One region of the Shewanella sp. ENK2 genome, then DNA from elsewhere that is predicted to be linked to it. Evidence: predicted binding sites of a transcription regulator. Region 1 holds the regulator's gene; each other region holds the start of a gene.
What was found. Region 1 encodes LexA, which represses DNA repair genes until DNA is damaged. Its sites were predicted from a motif close to TACTGTATNNNNATACAGTA; they were not measured.

Region 1 (5,133 bases):
CATGATCGTAGCCAAGATACACTGGCACTAAGGTCACAGGACGCTCGATACCACGCAATACGCTGTTTACCGTCATCGCTAGCATGCCTGTTTTAGGAGCAAGTAGACGACCAGTACGTGAACGACCACCCTCAGTGAAATACTCAACTGAATAGCCTTTAGCAAATAGTTGATCTAAATACTCTCTGAATACTGCGGTATAAAGCTTATTACCGTTAAAACTACGACGGATAAAGAAGGCACCACCACGGCGGAACATTGGACCTGCTGGCCAAAAGTTAAGATTAATCCCTGCCGCAATATGCGGTGGAACCATGCCTTGATAATAAAGAATATATGACAGTAACAAGTAATCCATATGGCTTCGATGACACGGCACATAAACGATTTCATGACCATCATGATGCAGTTTACGAACTTGCTCCGCACTCTTGATGCTAATACCACTGTATAACTTGTTCCAAAGCCAAGTTAAGAAACGCTCAGCAATACGAATCAGGTTATCCGAATAGTCTGCTGCGATTTCATCAAGGTACTCAATGGCTTTTTCACGTGCCTTTTCTTCGGGTATTTTTTTGTTAACGGCTTCTTCTTGAATGGCACGCTTGATGGATTCTGACTTTAACAGCGAATTGAACATCGCTTGACGATTAGGAAGCTGAGGCCCTGTCATCACTTTACGTTGACGGCGAAAATGCACACGAGCCACACGGATAAGCTTATGCGCAATACTGACATCTGTACCGTGTTCATCAGCCATATAACGCAGCGACATGGCATTAGAAAATTGAATGAAGTTATGGCGACCTAAAAATAGAATCATTAACCATTTACGTAACCATGTTGGGTTTTCACGCTCAAAAACCGCAGCGGTCATGGTGTCGTCTTCTTTACCAGGGATACGACCCCAATATAGGCTTACAGGAACAAGCTGGATGTCGAGCTCTTTGTTCTTTTGGTGTAATTCGAGCAACTTAGTAAAGTTTGCTACAAATTTATCGCTACTATGGCGCTTACCAAACAAGGGTTTACGCCCTTCCACACACACAATTCTAGGGGTATTGAAACCATCAACATCTAACCGTTCATACGGACTTGGCAAGTTATATTTAGCTGTCATTTCATGTAAGGCAGCAATATCACTCAGCGACTCCGTTTTCATCACATAGACCACTGGCTTGTCAGGATCTAAGTTAAGGTCAGCGAACGGATCTTCAGGCACAACAACACTGTGTACCATTAATTTCTGAATCCAACGTAATGATTTAGCAATGATAGAATCTGGTTTTAGCATGGGTCTTCGCATTATCAACAACGATTTATTGCGCATAGGATACCAGAATATCATTCAGTTACACTAACCTCGGTAAATCTAGTTAACATTTAAGTAGCAAGTTTTGTTGGTTCTAACATCAAGTATCAATCACTTAGTAAGTAGCAAAACATTTAGGTACAGTACTGTATAAATAGACGGTATCCAGTACTTTTTGGCTTATTGCCTTAAGTCATAAATAATAAAACACACTAATTTACCGACGACCCACAAAAACAATAAACCACTGATTTAATAACCTTTAAATAACTAAAAACTTCGATAAAAATTCATATCTATTGCTTTATCAGCAAAAAATGTTGGTTAATACTTGCGCGACCAAAGATACTGTATATAATGACAGTCACTGTATAAAAAGACAGGAATCAACATGAGACCTTTAACGCCACGACAAGCTGAAATTCTAGAATTAATTAAATGCAATATTGCCGAGACAGGAATGCCACCAACTCGTGCAGAAATTGCCACTAGATTAGGCTTTAAAAGTGCTAATGCTGCAGAAGAACATTTAAAAGCACTCGCTAAAAAAGGTTGCATTGAAATTATTCCAGGTACCTCTCGCGGTATCCGTATGGTCCAAGAAGAAGAGGAAGTCGAAGAAGGCTTACCACTGATTGGTCAGGTTGCGGCTGGTGAACCAATTTTGGCGTTAGAACATGTTGAACAATACTTTCAAGTTGATCCTGAAATGTTTAAACCCAATGCTAATTTCTTACTACGTGTTCGTGGCGACAGTATGAAGGATATTGGCATTATTGAAGGCGACTTATTAGCGGTTCACAAAATGCAGCAAGCTAAAAATGGTCAAGTCGTTGTTGCCCGTGTTGATGATGATGTCACTGTGAAGCGTTTTGAAAAGAAAGGCAACGTTGTTTATCTGCATGCAGAAAACGAGCAGTACTCGCCGATAAAAGTCGATTTAACATGCCAAAGCCTTACGATTGAAGGGCTCGCTGTTGGCGTTATCCGTAATGGAGGTTGGTTATGAACACATTAATAGGTAATGCACCACGTCACCCAGGTTTATGGATGGACATGGCATCAGCAGCTGCGCCAGTAAAGCAAGGTATCGAAACCAAACAAACAGCTAACCAAGGGTTAACTGAATTAACTCAGCTATGCGGCCAGTTAGCCGTATTAAGTCAACAAGGGCGATGGATTGTACTGATTAATCCGCCTCACATTGGTTACAAACAAATTCTAGCGAACGCCAATGTCAGAATGGACCGTGTATTACTGGTTCACACTAAAGATGAAGTCGAAACACTGTGGGCAATGGAAAAAGCACTCACAAGTGGTACATCCAGCGCAGTCATTACATGGACAACCCCATTAGATGCTCGTGATAATCGTCGCATTCAATTAGTCGCTAAAAGCGCCTTAGCGCAAGGTGTCATTATTGAAGATGTAAATACTCACTTACGTGATGACCAATTAAACGCCAGTAATCCTGTGACTGCAACCCAATTGAATTTATCTGCATTTCACTAAAGTCTATTTGCTAAAAAAGCCCTTCATTTCGGTGACGGGCTTTTTTTGCGCCTTTTTTCAGCAAATTAGATGATAAAGTGATCTTGATCAATATTTAATCTCCAAGTAATGTAGTTAACAAGGGAGTAACATTTATTGACCTCTCTTAGTGGTAAAAATGAACATAAGTGATAAAACGCTGTAAAGATTGTGCTGGTACCATGCGGTATAGAAAGCCTTGAATAAAAAGCGTCAATTTAAGAATTGAAAAGTTCAGTATTAGGTACAAGTGTGGCCACCAAAACCCAATAGAATAATCGAGTATTAATACTCACTGCCACCGTGTGCTTTGAAGTGATCAAACTTTTTCGGGAATAGAAAAGTTTGCATAGAGCAGAGTATTACTGTGTGACTTTTCCTTGTTGTTATTGCAAATCGCAATTGGCAGAGGAGTAGTCTTGTGAAGCGATTGTTGTATGGATTAATGGTGCTGTTTTTTGCAGTGCCGCTTGCAGCGGCTGATATGCCGCTTAACATGACCCAAGGGGTAACAGAGATCAGTGGTAAGGTTTACGACCTCCATATGATCATTCTTTATATCTGTTGTGCTATTGGTGTTGTGGTATTTGGAATCATGATTTACTCCATGATTTATCATAGAAAATCAAAGGGTGCAGTACCTGCTGATTTCCATGATAGTACCAAAGTGGAAATAGCATGGACTGTCGTGCCGTTTCTTATCCTCATTGGTATGGCAATTCCTGCCACAAAAACCCTCATTGCTATGGAAGACCCAAGTGATGCGGAGTTAACTATCAAAGTAACCGGCTCTCAATGGAAATGGCATTACAGCTATTTTAATGAAGACGTCGAGTTTTACAGTTTACTTTCCACCCCTGCCGATCAAATTACTGGGACAGAAACGAAAACTGAAACTTACCTACTAGAAGTCGATAAGCCCCTCGTTCTGCCAATCAATCGTAAAGTACGCTTTTTAATGACTTCAGATGATGTGATTCACTCTTGGTGGGTTCCTGCATTTGCGGTGAAAAAAGATGCTAACCCAGGTTTTATTAATGAAGCTTGGACCAAGATTGATAAGGTTGGTACCTACCGAGGCCAATGTGCTGAGTTGTGTGGTAAAGACCACGGATTCATGCCGGTGGTAGTTGAAGCCGTTTCTGAAGCAGACTTTGAGCAATGGCTAAAAGATCAAAAACAACTAACTGCTGATGCAAAAGCCGCGGCCGAAGCGTCACTGTCGCAAACCCTGACCTTTGATGAGTTGATGGCTCAAGGTGAACAAGTTTACATGGGCCGATGTGCCGCTTGTCACCAACCAAATGGTGCAGGATTACCTGGTGTATTCCCATCTCTTATCGGCAGCCCAATCATTAAAGGGTCAGTTGCTGGCCACATTGATATTGTCGTCAACGGCCAGCCTGGTACTGCCATGCAAGCCTTCGCGAAACAGCTTACTGCAACAGAAATTGCAGTTGTTGTGACCTACGAGCGAAACGCTTGGGGTAATGATTCTGGTGATGTGGTTCAAGCTGCTGATGTGAACTCTGGTGGGGCACCTAGCGATGCAAGTGATAAACCAACGCCTGTCACTTTGCCTGCTGAGTTACCAGCGACACAACCTGAGGTAGAACAAGTGGTTGCTGACGTCGTTGAAGAAGCAACACCTGACGTTGTTATGGATGACCTATCTATGGATGAGCTGATGGCAATGGGTGAGCAAGTTTACCTCAGCAGCTGCGCTGCATGTCACCAAGCCGCTGGTACAGGTTTACCTGGCGCTTTCCCTGCATTAGTGGGCAGTCCGTTAGTCATGGGGCCTGTTGAAGGACACCTTGAAGTGGTTATCAATGGCCAACCTGGTACAGCAATGCAAGGATTTAGCTCCATACTCTCACCTCAGCAACTCGCAGCTGTTGTGACGTATGAGCGAAATGCTTGGGGAAATAATACTGGTGATGCTGTTCAAGCCACCGATGTTGTTGGTCATGGAAAGTAAGGGATACAGATGAGCACAATTACACAAGATACTACCCCAGCTCATGATGAACATTCTCATGACGGCCATGATGATCACCATCATGGCGCGCCGAAAGGCATCATGCGCTGGATATTAACCACTAACCATAAAGACATTGGTTCTATGTATTTATGGTTCAGTTTTATTATGTTCCTCACTGGTGGTGCGATGGCAATGGTCATTCGCGCAGAACTATTTCAGCCAGGCTTACAGTTAGTTGACCCTAACTTCTTTAACCAAATGACCACAGTACACGGTCTTATTATGGTATTTGGTGCCGTCATGCCCG
Region 2 (5,133 bases), 2.3 Mb from region 1:
CAAATTGATCCATGATGTGATCGTTTTCATTGGAATAAAATTGAAATTCGACGTTGTTTAACCATGATAAGTTAACGTCTCGTTTCGCTAAAAGTGTTAGGTTTTCATTGTCAATTTGGCGTGCTTTATTTGCTCTGTCTCCATATTCAGCTTCACCACTTGAACTGCCATAGGCCAATTCAACAACGGTATCTTCATCTGGTGTCCATCCAAGCGCCACATTGACATTACTGCGATCATAACTTGATTGTATTGTGTTTCCATCGCCATCTTCATAGTGATCGCTTTTGGATTTATTCATATCAAAGTCAATATAATGCGTCTCAGTGCCAGCTTTCATTTCAACCAAATAGTCTTCTCGGCCAAAGCTGCCGCCTGTCATACTCAATCGGCCTTCCATGTCTTTTTCTACAAAGCTATGGCGCTCTTTTTCAAATAAAACGGTTCCGGCTGAGCCCACTGGACCATATTTAACCGTTTGCGGTCCTTTAATGACAGTAATGGCGTCATAGGCTTCAGGATAAATATATGCGGTTGGAGGATCCATACGGCCACCGCAGGTACCGTAAACATGTTGGCCATCATCAACAATACTGACCCGTGAACCACCCATTCCTCGCAAAGAAGGGTCGCCACCAGCGCCGCCCTTACGACTAATGCTAAAGCCTGGTATCGTTTTCAAGAAACCTGCGCCATCGTATGCAGGTAAAGGTAAGCGAGGTTTTTTTGGATCGGTAGTAACCTTAGATGGCTCTTTCATTAATTCACCCGTGACAACGATATAATCATCGCATTGCTCACCATCACAGGTCTTTGTAGTATGATCTGCTATTGCCAAGTTTGGCGTTAAAGATGCCGCAATCAGCGCAGCTAAAATTGAAGTATTAAATTTCATTACAACGTCCATTTATTATTTATCTATGAACTTTTTCGCAGATTAATTCGCTTTGCTCAATCAGAAGCGTAGACAGTGCGACAATCTGTCACAGGCTAATTTGATGCGAATCACACTACTGATTTTAAAGTGCTTTTATTTGATATTGTTGCCGCAAAAAATATCCTTAAAAGAGATATGAATCTGGCATGATTTAATTGCTTACATTCACTAGATAAATACTGTCTTATCCCCACTTTATTCATTCGTAATCGCTTATTTAGTCATGTTGAAATAGCGGTTTAATTTTCATCCCGATATTTATATAATTACGATTATTTTTTAAGCCCATTGAGCCCATGGAAGGTATTCATTGAAAAAGCTATTTGTGTTGTTAGTCCTTTACGCCGCTTACCAACACTGGAATCAATCACCGGTCGAGCCTATCCGTGCCACCTATGCCGCCAGTAATGAAGTTATTATGTATGCAACAGCTTGGTGCAAGTACTGCCAAAAGGCACGTATCTTTTTTGACGATAATGGCATTGCTTATCAAGAGTTTGATATTGAGAAATCTTTCGGTGCTAATGAACGTTATCAAGCATTAAACGGCCAAGGGATCCCTTTATTGCAAGTTAATGGCACGCTTATCAGGGGCTTTAATCAGGATAAAATAGTCTCTTCACTGCATTAACGATTTACTTAGCACCTTGTTAAATAAGGGCATTGCTAAAAAATATACCCGGTCACCAATTGTGGTGACCGGGTATATTTTTATTCGTACGGTTATTACTACCGATATTGATAATAAACCGTTAACTAGTTATTACTAGCATAGTGAACACACTGGTTTTGCACTGCTGTGGTTTTTAATAACTGAGTGAATTGCGCCTTGTTGCCATCGGCTTTTTGCTCTTTTATTAAGGTTTCCATATGCGTAGCTTGGCTCACAACCTTTTCCATCGCAATTTGCCTTGCTTGTTGTTCTGTCTGACCTGTTAATACTAATTGCTCAACTAGGTTAGAATAGTTCTCGTAAACCATGCCTTTATAAAAGTCTGCTTCTGACGCTAACGGCGTATGCGAGTAAATTATTGAGCAGCTTACAGCGCTATCGATGTTGGCAATAGATTGGTCTATTTGAATGACCACAGATTGCTGAGTTGAAAAACTGGCATTAGCAGCCACTGAAAATAAACTGAATGCAATAAATGCAGTAATCGTTTTTAATTTTTTCATACTCACTCCGATTTAATCAATTATGTGCCCGGTTAATTGACACTATCTTATCCATCTCACTGACTCATTAGTTACCATTTCGCGCCTCATTGAGACAAAGAACAACTAGAAGGCACATATTTCATATTATTAAGCGACAGTAAATAATCATTATCTGACTGTTATAGTAATGAATTTTGCTAAACCTAAGCTGAACAGAAAGTTAACTTCTCAAGCTGGCAGTATTTTCTACAACTTGACCTGTTTATTTATCAAGTCGCTATACCTATTACTCACTTATCAATATGACCTCTGTCGCTCCTAGCTAAAATCCGTTCACAAAACGCACACTTCGTTCAAAAAGCCGCCAAAACTAGATAAATTATTGCCAATTGTACGGGGAGCACTATAATACTGTATAAATATACAGTTATTTTTTGTGATGTGAGATTTATGAATGTGATCCCTATTTTTGCCAGTGCTGGCATTACAGGTTTTGAGTCCCCTGCTGCTGAATATCGACAGCTACCACTCAGTTTAGATGAGCTATTGATTGAACACCCAAGCGCAACATTTATCGGTCAAGCCAGCGGCGACTCAATGGAAAAGATAGGGATTTTTGATAAAGACATTTTGATAGTCGATCGCCATGTTAATGTGGAAAATCACGATGTTATTGTGGCGAATTATAATGGCTGCTTCGTCTGCAAATTAATTGATACTCAGCGGCGATTATTATTATCAGCGAATGACAATCACCATAGTGTACTGATTCAAGAACATGACAGCTTTACTGTTGAAGGTGTAGTGATCCGTTCAATACGTTGTCACCGTCAAAGCCCAATATTGTCGGGTCGTTAACCCATGTATGCCTTAGTCGATGCCAACTCTTTTTATTGCAGCGCAGAGCAAGTGTTTAGGCCTGAATGGCGTGGACGCCCTATTGTTGTCCTATCCAATAATGACGGCTGTATTGTCGCGGCCAACCGTCAAGCTAAAGCATTAGGCATTGGTAAATTTGGCCCTTACTTTGAAGTTAAACATCAATGTGAAAAACTAGGGGTTATTGCACTTTCTTCTAATTATGAGCTTTATGCCTCTTTGTCTCATAACATGATGGATGTCATTGGTCGCTTCGCCCCCGAACAGCACATATACAGTATTGATGAATCTTTTCTCTCTTTTAAGCGTAGTTACCCAGCAATTCCATGTTTAAGCCATCACGCCTCTCTTATTCGCAGAGCAGTATGGAAAGAAACGCGTTTAGCGGTTTGTGTTGGCATTGGCGAAACCTTAACACTCGCTAAAGTGGCCAACCACGCAGCCAAAAAGCTTGCTGGGTATGACGGTGTTTGCTGCATCGAGTCCGATGAAGAACGCCGCGCTATTCTAACAAACATGAAAGCCACCGATGTCTGGGGGATCGGCTCAAGAATAGGTAAAAAACTCCAGGCAATGGGGGTTCATACAGCTTTAGCATTAGCGAACTTACAACCTGGGATCGCCCGTAAAAATTTTAGTATTGAAATAGAACGTACGGTGCGAGAGCTCAATGGCGAGCAATGTAAAGGATGGGATAGCGCAAGAGCTGATAAGCAGCAAATTTTTTCCACCCGCAGTGTTGGCCAGCGGATCACTGATAGAGAATCTTTGCTGCAAGCCCTGAGTAAACATGCAGCCATCGCTGCCGCCAAAGCAAGGCAGCAAGGTTCAGCAGCCAGTAGTCTACTTATTTTTGCCAAAAACTCTCCATACGATGAGCAGCCTTCCGGTTTTAAATACCATTATCGTTGTGCATTTCCGACCAATGACACATGCGAACTCATTAGTTATGCAACAGCCATAGGGAGTCAGTTATTTAATCCAAATACACGGTATTACAAAATTGGCATTGGTCTTATTGACCTTTCTCCGGTACAGCATTTACAGGGAGACTTATTTACTCCAGCCAAAGATCCGACACTCATGCAGGTTTGCGATAAGCTTAACCAGCGCTATGGCACTGACTCAATATTTGTTGCCGCCCAAGGGATTACTGGAAAATGGCATATGCGCAGAGAACTACTGACCCCACAATACACAACCTGTTGGCAAGATATCCCAAAGGTCAGTTGTCGTTAAGTGAGTGTTTGAATGAAATGTTGAAAAACGATTAAGAAGTGACGTGAGTAGTTATTAAAACGGGATAGTATACAGCGACCACAAACTTGACGGGTGCAACAAATAACAAACAAAGCCATTACCCATCAAAAACAAACCTTACACCTTTGAAGCACACTAAATCAGAAAATAACTATTTTTAGGCTGAATATTAAGGCTAAAGCTGAAAACCTCGTTCAGATCAAATTAATGCTGCTGAAAATATAGACAATACGCCCTTCGATTTTTTAGTGAGTATCATCTGCGTGTCTGAGTTTGCGTTTAATCAACTATTCTTTGTGCAATTACTAGGCTTCATTTCAATGGCTATCGGCTGGTGGGCAAATAGCCAAAAACAAGATTGCAAATTTATTCATGGCAATATGCTCGCATCCATTCTTACAGCCATTCACTTAGGCTTACTAGGCAGCTTTCTTGGGATGGCGAATCAACTTGTAAATGTGGTTCGATTCCGTTGTTGCCAGCAACTCGGCCATACAACGAAATCGGAATTCGTGCCATTAATGATGAGTGTTACCTTCTCTACTGTAGCGATTTTACAAGGAGTAATGTGGGCAGAACATTGGAGTGAATGGTGCGCAGTTTTTGCAGCAGTGGTAATGAGTATAAGTCTATTTTATTGTAAAGGAACGGCACTTCGCGCCGCTATGCTAGTGAGTAATGCATTGAACTTAATGCTTTCAATATATTTGATGTCATGGTCTGGAATTTTATATCAAGTGATGACAATAACGATTCTAGCTCAAAGTGTGTTTCAGCAATACAAGCAAATTAAATTGGCGACTAATAATAACACCATTTCCTCAAATCAAGCGTTAAGTCAATAAGGAGTTATTTGTTTTAACGCTCTAGAGAATCTTATTGTAAGCACGCTAGTGATA
Region 3 (5,133 bases), 1.5 Mb from region 1:
GCGATGTCGTTGCACGTGAATAACCACGATTTTCCAATCCTAGAAAAGCTTCTTTAAATTGGTTCATACCCGCATTTGTAAATAATAACGTTGGATCGTTATGTGGTACTAACGAGCTACTGTCGACAACTTGGTGTCCGTTGTTACCAAAATACGCTAAAAATGCGCTTCTTAATTCTGTGGTGGTCTGAAACATGAAATCGCCCTAAATGGATAAATTCTATTTATCATGAAGCTGAATATCAGCTTTAAATTGGCAACATTATATACTTAAACAAACTGAAGGTGCGAGATCCAAGCGTATTTAGATTAGCGATTTTCTTGCTATGAGGGGCGATTACTGCAATCGGTTAATTGGTTTTTAATAATCTGTGCCGTAATACGAGCTAAATGACGTCTTTAATGAAGTCATTTCCTTACGCGCGGCGTTCGATCACATATGACAGTTAATAGAGCACTTACAAAAAAATCGCGGCCGACTCATGTCGACCGCGATAGTTATTTTCATTACTGTTAAAACGTGATTAGAACACTTCACCTGTTTCTAAATCGATGTTTTCATCCGACTCAGCTGGTGCCGCTTCTTTTTCAGTGCTTAATAGCATTTGACGTAAATTTGCTTCAATTTCTTCTGCTACTGCAGGGTTTTCAACTAGGTATTTCCCCGCATTTGCGCGGCCTTGACCAATCTTGTTGCCTTGGTAGCTGTACCAAGCACCAGCTTTCTCAACCAGCTTGTGTGCTACACCTAAATCAACGAGCTCACCAGTACGGTTAATACCTTTACCGTAAAGAATTTGGAATTCAGCTTGTCTAAATGGCGCTGCAATTTTATTTTTAACGACCTTTACTCGAGTCTCGTTACCTACGACAGCATCGCCGTCTTTAATAGCACCTGTACGACGAATATCTAAACGTACAGAAGCGTAGAATTTAAGTGCATTACCACCCGTTGTGGTTTCAGGGTTACCAAACATAACACCAATTTTCATACGAATTTGGTTAATGAAAATAAGTAGCGTATTTGACTGTTTTAAGTTACCTGCAAGCTTACGCATTGCTTGGCTCATCATACGTGCGGCAAGGCCCATATGAGAATCACCAATTTCACCTTCAATTTCAGCTTTTGGTGTTAATGCTGCAACAGAATCGACAATAATTACATCAACAGCACCTGAACGTGTTAGCGCATCACAGATTTCAAGCGCTTGCTCACCAGTATCAGGTTGTGAACATAATAGGTTATCAATATCGACACCTAGATTTTTTGCATAGATAGGGTCTAGAGCATGCTCAGCATCAATAAACGCACACGTTTTGCCTTCACGTTGTGCTGCAGCAATAACTTCAAGTGTTAACGTTGTTTTACCCGATGATTCTGGACCGTAAATTTCAACGATACGTCCCATTGGTAAACCACCAGCACCTAAGGCAACATCCAACGAAAGCGAACCTGTAGAAATGGTTTCAACATCCATTGTGCGATCAGCGCCCAACTTCATGATTGAACCTTTACCAAATTGCTTTTCAATTTGACCTAATACAGCATTCAGCGCTTTCTCTTTATTTGGATCTGCTTTCATTCTCTTTATCCCTTTAAGGTGACTCAGTTCGAATAACGAACTTGGTAACGAATAAATTTGTCTGTTTCGTAATATGAGCTCAGTATACTGTATAATCATACAGTATCAATAGTTACTGTATAATTTTTTTCCTTTTTTTACCTTACTATTATTTACACATTAAAAATCATACAGTTAATAACAATAATATATTAATAACGATAAATAGCAGACAAACAAAACCACTGTATACAGTACTTCTAGGTTGGGTAAATACTTGAGTTTACAACAATAAGTATTGTTCAAAAAATCAGTAAACAAGGGCAAGACGGCATAGCATCGTTGCGATTCTATTGGGTATCAAATCAATTGTTGTTAAGATGACCGCCTATATTGACCCAGACTTAGCCTAATTCAAAATAAAGTAAGAGCAATCACTTAATGACCGTAAATGAAGACCCAAATTTAGAAAAGCACACTCCCATGATGCGCCAGTATTTAACGCTGAAAGCACAGCATCCTGAAATGCTGTTGTTTTATCGTATGGGAGACTTTTATGAATTATTTTATGAAGACGCTAAGCTGGCATCTGAACTGTTAGGTATCTCATTAACTGCACGTGGAAAAAGTGGTGGTAACGCGATTCCCATGGCAGGGCTTCCCTACCACGCCGTTGAAGGTTACCTCGCAAAATTGGTTCAAATTGGTCAATCTGTCGCTATTTGTGAACAAGTCGGTGACCCTGCTACAAGTAAAGGACCAGTTGAGCGTAAAGTTGTAAGAATTGTTACCCCAGGTACCTTAACCGACGAGGCCTTACTACAAGAAAAGCAGGATAACTTACTTGCTGCGGTATATCAGGGTAAGAGTGGATTTGGCTACGCGACTTTAGATGTTTCGTCTGGTCGATTTGTTATTGTTGAACTTGAAAATGAAGAAACACTGGAAGCTGAACTGCAACGTACCAGTCCTGCAGAATTGCTCTACAGTGAAGATTTACTTGACCGCCAATTAATTGAAAATCGCAAAGGCATACGTCGAAGACCTGAATGGGAGTTTGATTACGATACCAGCATTCAATTACTTCTAGAGCAATTTGGTACCAAAGATCTTCATGGATTTGGTATTACAAATGCTAGGCTTTCGCTTCAAGCAGCTGGCTGCTTAATGCAATATGTCAAAGACACACAAAAAACAGCTTTGCCTCATATTAATAGCATCACCATGTTTAATCAGGCTGATACTATCATTCTTGATGCTGCCACCCGCCGAAACTTAGAGCTTACTATTAATTTATCTGGTTCACGTGATAATACCTTAGCTTGGGTACTCGATAAGACAGCGACGCCGATGGGAAGTCGTATGTTGCAGCGATGGATCCACCAACCGCTGCGTGACCAACAGCATATTAGCCAAAGGCAACAAGCAGTTGCTGAGTTAATTGATACGGGGTTATATGCAGATTTACACCAGCAATTAAAAGCCCTTGGCGATATCGAACGTATCATGGCGAGGCTAGCTATTCGCAGCGCACGCCCACGAGATTTTGCCCGTCTTCGCCAGGCGTTGGCTTTATTACCTGAAATTCAGCAAACTTTAGGTCACTGTCAACAAAGTGAACTCCAACGTCTAGCCAATTTATTAGGCGAGTTTCCAGAGCAGCAACAGCTATTGGAAAATGCGATTGTCGATAATCCGCCTATGCTTATCCGTGATGGCGGCGTAATTAAAGCGGGTTACAACGCACAACTAGATGAATGGCGTGGCCTAAGTGAAGGGGCATCTGATTATCTAGTACAATTAGAAAACCGTGAAAAAGAACAAACAGGCATCAATACCTTAAAGGTCGGCTACAACCGGGTTCACGGCTACTATATCGAAGTGAGTCGCTTACAATCAGATCAAGTTCCTTTGAGCTATCAGCGTCGTCAAACACTAAAGAATACCGAACGCTACATCACACCAGAGTTAAAAGAATACGAAGAGAAAGTGCTATCTAGTCAAGGAAAGGCATTAGCGATTGAAAAGCAGCTTTGGGAAGAGTTATTTGATTTACTTTTACCTAAATTGCATGAACTACAACTGTTTGCCCAAGCTGCATCCGAATTAGATGTGCTAAGCAACTTTGCAGAGCGAGCTGAAACACTGGATTATCATTGTCCAGAAATCAGTAATGACATTGGTATTCATATCGAGTCTGGCCGTCATCCTGTGGTCGAATTAGTTAGCCAAACACCATTTATTGCCAACCCAGTCAACCTCGCGCCTAAGCGAAGAATGCTTATCGTAACAGGGCCCAATATGGGGGGTAAGTCGACTTATATGCGTCAGGTTGCGTTAATCACGCTTATGGCTCATATAGGTAGCTTTGTACCTGCACAAAAAGCAATTATCGGCCCTGTAGATCGAATATTTACACGTATCGGCGCCTCTGACGATCTCGCTTCTGGACGTTCTACTTTTATGGTCGAAATGACAGAAACCGCTAACATTCTTCATAATGCTACAGAGAAAAGTTTAGTTTTAATGGATGAAATCGGTCGAGGTACTTCGACCTATGACGGTTTATCTCTAGCTTGGTCAGCAGCAGAGTATTTAGCTGAAAAAGTGGTTGCATTAACCTTGTTTGCAACCCACTATTTTGAGCTAACACAATTGCCAGAACAGATTAATGGAACCGCTAACGTGCATTTAGATGCCGTCGAGCACGGGGACACAATTGCCTTTATGCATGCAGTTCAAGAGGGCGCTGCGAGTAAAAGTTATGGCTTACAAGTTGCTTCACTAGCAGGGGTACCAGCCCACGTCATCAAAGCGGCGAAACAAAAACTGCATATGCTTGAAAGTCGTGACTTTGCTAATAACAATCAAGTACCGATTCAAGAAGCATTAAACCTGACATTACCTGAACCCCAGTCATCTGCTGCAACAGACAAGTTAGCTCAGATAAACCCAGACAATTTAACGCCTAAACAGGCTTTAGATATGTTGTATGAACTTAAAAGGTTAGCTCAGCTTTAATACATCTATTTATAGACTCAATACAAAAAACGCTGCGATGATTTCGCAGCGTTTTTTTATTCACTAACAGCATTGAGTATAGCCTGGTCACTTCTCTAATGATTTTAGGCTACTCGTATCAACTCCTTTCATGACTTCTCGCTCTAATGCATGTTGCTCAGCTAACTCATTACTCTTGGTCTGTTGCTGTAATTTCTGTTGCTCGATGCTCATTCTTACTTGGCGCTGTATTGATTCTTGCTCAGTTTCACACTGTCTAAATCCATCGGTCCAGCCTTGAGCATAATCCTGCTCCTGATTAAAGCGATTGACATCTTTTTTAAACTCATCAAACAAACTTCCGCCAGCCTTGTTACCGCTATCGCACCCATCCTGAAAACCATCGGCATAAGCTAGGGGATAACCTTGTTCTATCATTGTGTCTCTTGTGCTTTGACAACCAGTCAATATCACAACACATACAATACTGATAAAACTAATGACATTTTTATTCATTGTTTCTTATTCCTCGTTTTCAACAGACAATAAAAAAGGACATGATTAATGTCCT
Region 4 (5,133 bases), 1.4 Mb from region 1:
GATTTAGCACTTGAATTAGTCAACTTTACTGGTGGTTCATTACGTAATGCGATTCCTCGTGAAGCGAATATCAGCTTTATGTTACCTAGCGAAAACCAAATAAAACTTGAACAAGCGATTACTGAGTTCCAAGCCTTAGTACGTGCAGAGCTATCGATTGCCGATCCTGACATGTTACTGACACTTGAATCAATCGAGACACCAGAAAAGGTCATCGGCGAAGAAGCGCAGAATACCTTAATTGACTTACTTCATGCTTGCCCGAATGGCGTTATGCGTATGAGTGATGAAGTTGAAGGCGTAACAGAAACATCACTGAATGTCGGTGTTATCAACACTGAAAATGAGTCTGTAGAAGTCCTATGCCTTATCCGCTCGTTAATAAACTCCGGTCGTGAAGAAATCGAAACTCAGTTAACAGCATTAGCTAACTTATCAGGCGCAAGTATCGAACTTTCAGGCGCATACCCTGGCTGGAAACCTGATAATAACTCACCTGTAATGGCGATAGTTCGTGACACTTATAACGACATTTATAAAAAAGACCCTACGATCATGGTGATCCACGCAGGTCTTGAATGTGGTCTGTTTAAAGAACCTTACCCGACTATGGATATGGTATCTATTGGTCCTACAATTCGCTTCCCGCATAGTCCTGATGAAATGGTTAATATCACAACCGTTGGACAATACTGGGAGTTACTGCTTGCAGTACTTGAACGTATTCCAGCAAAAGACTAACTCGTAAAAACGTCAAAAAGGCTGCCATTCTCATTGAGAAGGGCAGCCTTTTTCATTTAAGCGAAGCGAGTAGTCAGTAAAATACGCATCAGCTTAAAAGTTTAAATCAAGTTGTTCAGTGTTCGACTGTTTATCTTTGGTATCAATTTCAATATCAGCTAATCCGACCGACACGCCGACTAGACGAATCCCCCTGCCATTTGCTCGCGCTAGAGCTTGGCTTAATAAATCATGAAAGAGGTTCAATGATATTTCATCACTACGGTGTTCAATCGTGGTCTGTTTAAAATCATTAAACTTGAGCTTAACCACTTGCTTATGAATTTGCCTATCCTTTGCACTGCGGTGAACTCGAGCAATGAGTTCTTGAATTAACTGCGGCATAACATTATTGCACTGATCAAGCGTAAAAATATCTTGTGCCAGTGTGGTTTCAACTCCGACCGATTTCCTGACTCGATTGGGGCTGATTGTCCGATTGTCGATACCTTGCGCACGTTCAATCAGAACTCGACCAAATTTACCAAATGCTGCAATCAGTTTATCACTTGGGTAATGTTGCACGTCTTCACAAGTTGTTAGACCAAGGGCGGCTAGCTTTGCCGAGGTCACTTTACCCACGCCAGGAATTTTATTCAGCGTTAATGGCTTTACGAAGGCGTTAATATCTTCAGGAGGGATAACATACTGCCCATTGGGCTTATTTAAATCTGAAGCAATTTTGGCAAGAAACTTAATGGGCGCAACACCTGCTGATGCTGTTAACCCGGTTTCATCGAGTATTTCTTGACGAATCGCCTTAGCAATTAAAGTGGCACTGCCCTTGTGGGCATGACAGTCCGTGACATCTAGATAGGCTTCATCTAAAGATAAAGGTTCAACTAAATCGGTATAGCGATGAAAGATAGCTCTAATTTGTACGGAAATTGATTTATAGACATCCATTCGACCTGGCACTAAAGTGAGATCTGGGCATAATTTTAACGCCTGATAACTCGACATAGCAGAGCGCACACCAAACTGGCGAGCTTCATAATTACACGTGCTGATCACGCCCCTGCGATCGCTTCTGCCACCCACAGCTATGGGTTTGCCACGCAATTCTGGAAAGTCTCTCATCTCCACCGCTGCAAAATAACAATCCATGTCGATATGAATAATTTTACGGACCATTTTCAAGCAAGCTCTTTCTAGCTCATTAACTGATTAATTAATTTATCATAGCAGGTGGATAAAATCACTGTATAAATAAACAGTACCGTGTAATAACACTAGTAACACTGATATTTGAATCAAATCTGCTTATCAATGAACCGAAATTAGCTAATTTCAACAAGCGTTTGCGATTTAACATGGTGATTTAGTTACGGAGGAGTCTGTTACACATTTTTTATCTAAGCCCTTTTATAGTGACCTTTTCACCAAGTAACTTGGTACAAAAACAAAAAAGCCCAACATTGTTGGGCTTGTTAATACCAGTGACTTTTTACATTTTCGTCTGTAAATAGTTCTGTAATCCAACACGATCAATCAGTCGAATTTGTTTTTCTAACCAGTACATATGATCTGATTCAGTATCATCTAATAATACTTCTAAGATTTCACGAGTTTGGAAATCTTCTTTTTCTTCACAAAGTGCAATGACTTCACGTAAATGATCAGCAACGGCATACTCGTAGTTCAAATCATTTTTCAGCATCTCTTCAACATCTTTACCGATGTTGAGTGCTTCACGACTCGCAACGTCTGGAGTACCTTCTAAGAATAAAATACGTTGTACTAACTTGGCAGCATGCGCTTTTTCATCGTCTGATTCATGAAGAATACGAGTGTATAACTCATCAAATCCCCAATCTTCATACATATGAGCATGAACAAAATATTGATCCATCGCCGACAATTCACCGGTTAATAGTGCGTTTAGCGCTGCAATAACTTCTGGATGACCTTTCATGTTAAATTCCTATTAATCTTTAATTTGTGATTGAAGGTAATTTTGAATACCTGTTTGATTGATGAGTTCTTTTTGAGACTCAATCCAATCAAGATGTTCTTCTTCATCTTCGAGTAAATCTTCAAGTAGATCACGACTCACATAGTCACGCTCTGCTTCACACAACTTGATGGTTTCTTTCAGTACGACAAGCTGCTCGGTTAACGCTTGCTCGTCACAATCAAGCATCTCTTCACAATGCTCACCAATACGTAACTTATCGAGTTGCTGTAAATTGGGTAATCCTTCCAGAAATAACACGCGCTCAATTAGCTTGTCGGCATGCTTCATATCTTGAATCGATTTCTTGTATTCTTTTTCATTCAGGTTTTCTAAACCCCAATGTTTGAACATGCGTGCATGTAGGAAATACTGGTTAATGGCAGTTAACTCACACGTCAGCACTTTATTCAGCTGACTAATTACTTTAGGGTGGCCTTTCATAATTCTGTCCTTTAATTCAAGATTGATCTGGATCAATTTCCAACAGGATAGTACATACGTTCATTAATTACAAATACCCTTTAAAATCATGCACTTGGTTAGTGATAATCATTATCATTACAACTTAGGTTATTAACTAGTTTCACTTCAGTTTAAATACCGTTAACTTCAACGGAATCACGGTTATAGGTTAAAAATACTAAAACGCTACATGCGCTTGATCACAGAATAATCGTAAAATGTTACCTAAAAAGATTTTTGTAAATTTTGTATCGAATGAGATGACAAACTATTTCAGACATAAAAAAGCCCAATGAGATAAACCTCATTGGGCTATTTAATTAACCTAGATCCGCTAAGTCGCTTTGAGTATCGCGATGAGATACAGGTTAAATAATACGGTTCTGATTTAGCTTAGCTTCACGCTCAGATTCCGCCATTCGACGTTTTCTTTTATCGCACGGATCATCGCAGTCACAAGCTTTTTCGATGCCAAGAACACCAAGACCACCGCAACTACCTTCTACAGCTTTACGCTTAATAATGTAGCCAACAGACATTAATAGGAAAAATAATAACAACACGACAAAGGCCGCTATAAAGGTACTCATCATAATTTCTCACTTATACTTCTTTATCATTGTATTGCCAATAAAGCTTAATCGCCACTTACTGAATATAAGGCCCGTAAGCTTCACTATAAAAGACTTCGTAATGGTCGTCATCTTTCTCAATCAACATAACTGGTAAGTTCTGCTCATGAGCAAGTGCCAACGATGCTTCGGTACCCAGTACCATCATTGCCGTAGCATACGCATCAGCAGTCATACTACTAGGATGTAATACTGTGACTGAAGCTAACTTGTGTTTAATTGGGTAACCCGTTCTAGGGTCGATGAGGTGCGAGAATCGCTCACCCTCTTCTTCATAATAAATACGGTAATCACCTGATGTCGCTAAAGCCATATTGCCAGGTTCTACGACCTGCTGGATGACGCCACCCTCAGTCGTTGGCTTTTCAACTGCAATACGCCAAGGTGAGCCATCATCCTTCACACCTTTAACACTGATCTCACCACCAATTTCAACTAAGTAACCCGCTACCTTATACTTGTTAAGTAAGTTAGCTATTTTATCTACGCCATAACCCTTAGCAAGTGAAGACAAATCCACATACAAGTCGGGGTTAGTTTTAGTAATCTTTAGCCCATTAATGGTAAAGCCATGAATATCAGCCTTTGCTTTAATGATATCGATGGTTTCTTGGCTTGGTATTTCAGTAGGGCGCTTGTCTGGCCCAAACCCCCAAAGATTAACCAGTGGGCCTAGTGTGATATCTAACGCACCACCTGTCACATTGTATAATCGTAACCCTTCTTTAAATACCTTTATGGTATCTTCCGAAACAGTGATGCTTTGGTTTACTGACAGCTTATTGAAACGAGACAATTCTGACTTAGGTCGATAAGTCGACATTTGGTCATTCACTAACTCAAGCGCAATGTCGATTTCCGCTTGCAATAGTTGGGTGGTCGGTAAGCGATCATTTCTCACCACTTTGATGTGGTAAGTCGTTCCCATAGTATTGCCCGATAACGACACAATATCGTCTTCACTTCCACAAGCAGTTAGAAGTAATACAACCAAAGATACAAGCAGTGCTTTAAAAGAAATATTAATCATCTCAAACTTCAAATTAGGGTTATCTAACATAAAAAAATGCAGCTTACTTAACGAAGATGACCTCCGTGTCAGCAAGCTGCAATTTATGACGTTCAATGTCTTTTAGGATTATATCTAATCATTTACGATTAGCACATTAGCCACCAAAGTCATCGAGTAAGATGTTTTCATCTTCAACACCTAAGTCTTTAAGCATACCGATAACAGCAGCATTCATCATTGGAGGTCCACACATGTAGAACTCACAATCTTCTGGTGCATCATGATCACGT

Region 2: a site for LexA is predicted at 2,505-2,524, ahead of ACGEDC_RS19205 (LexA family protein). Genes of this name have one in related genera too.
Region 3: a site for LexA is predicted at 1,669-1,688, ahead of recA (recombinase RecA). Genes of this name have one in related genera too.
Region 4: a site for LexA is predicted at 1,980-1,999, ahead of dinB (DNA polymerase IV). Genes of this name have one in related genera too.

The regions. Positions count from the first base shown of each region.
Region 1 is NZ_CP171406.1:2,119,895-2,125,027, reverse strand. It holds gene plsB (glycerol-3-phosphate 1-O-acyltransferase PlsB) at 1-1,294, opposite strand, end outside; gene lexA (transcriptional repressor LexA) at 1,704-2,321, shown strand; gene ACGEDC_RS09435 (cell division inhibitor SulA) at 2,318-2,824, shown strand; gene coxB (cytochrome c oxidase subunit II) at 3,264-4,823, shown strand; gene ctaD (cytochrome c oxidase subunit I) at 4,833-5,133, shown strand, end outside.
Region 2 is NZ_CP171406.1:4,398,205-4,403,337, forward strand. It holds gene ACGEDC_RS19190 (TonB-dependent copper receptor) at 1-895, opposite strand, end outside; gene ACGEDC_RS19195 (glutaredoxin family protein) at 1,248-1,568, shown strand; gene ACGEDC_RS19200 (hypothetical protein) at 1,694-2,113, opposite strand; gene ACGEDC_RS19205 (LexA family protein) at 2,546-2,953, shown strand; gene ACGEDC_RS19210 (Y-family DNA polymerase) at 2,957-4,213, shown strand; gene ACGEDC_RS19215 (YgjV family protein) at 4,498-5,079, shown strand.
Region 3 is NZ_CP171406.1:628,793-633,925, forward strand. It holds gene alaS (alanine--tRNA ligase) at 1-196, opposite strand, end outside; gene recA (recombinase RecA) at 525-1,583, opposite strand; gene mutS (DNA mismatch repair protein MutS) at 2,004-4,583, shown strand; gene ACGEDC_RS02940 (hypothetical protein) at 4,671-5,078, opposite strand.
Region 4 is NZ_CP171406.1:744,812-749,944, forward strand. It holds gene ACGEDC_RS03395 (aminoacyl-histidine dipeptidase) at 1-741, shown strand, start outside; gene dinB (DNA polymerase IV) at 835-1,914, opposite strand; gene bfr (bacterioferritin) at 2,228-2,695, opposite strand; gene bfr (bacterioferritin) at 2,708-3,178, opposite strand; gene nqrM ((Na+)-NQR maturation NqrM) at 3,568-3,789, opposite strand; gene ACGEDC_RS03420 (FAD:protein FMN transferase) at 3,848-4,861, opposite strand; gene nqrF (NADH:ubiquinone reductase (Na(+)-transporting) subunit F) at 4,998-5,133, opposite strand, start outside.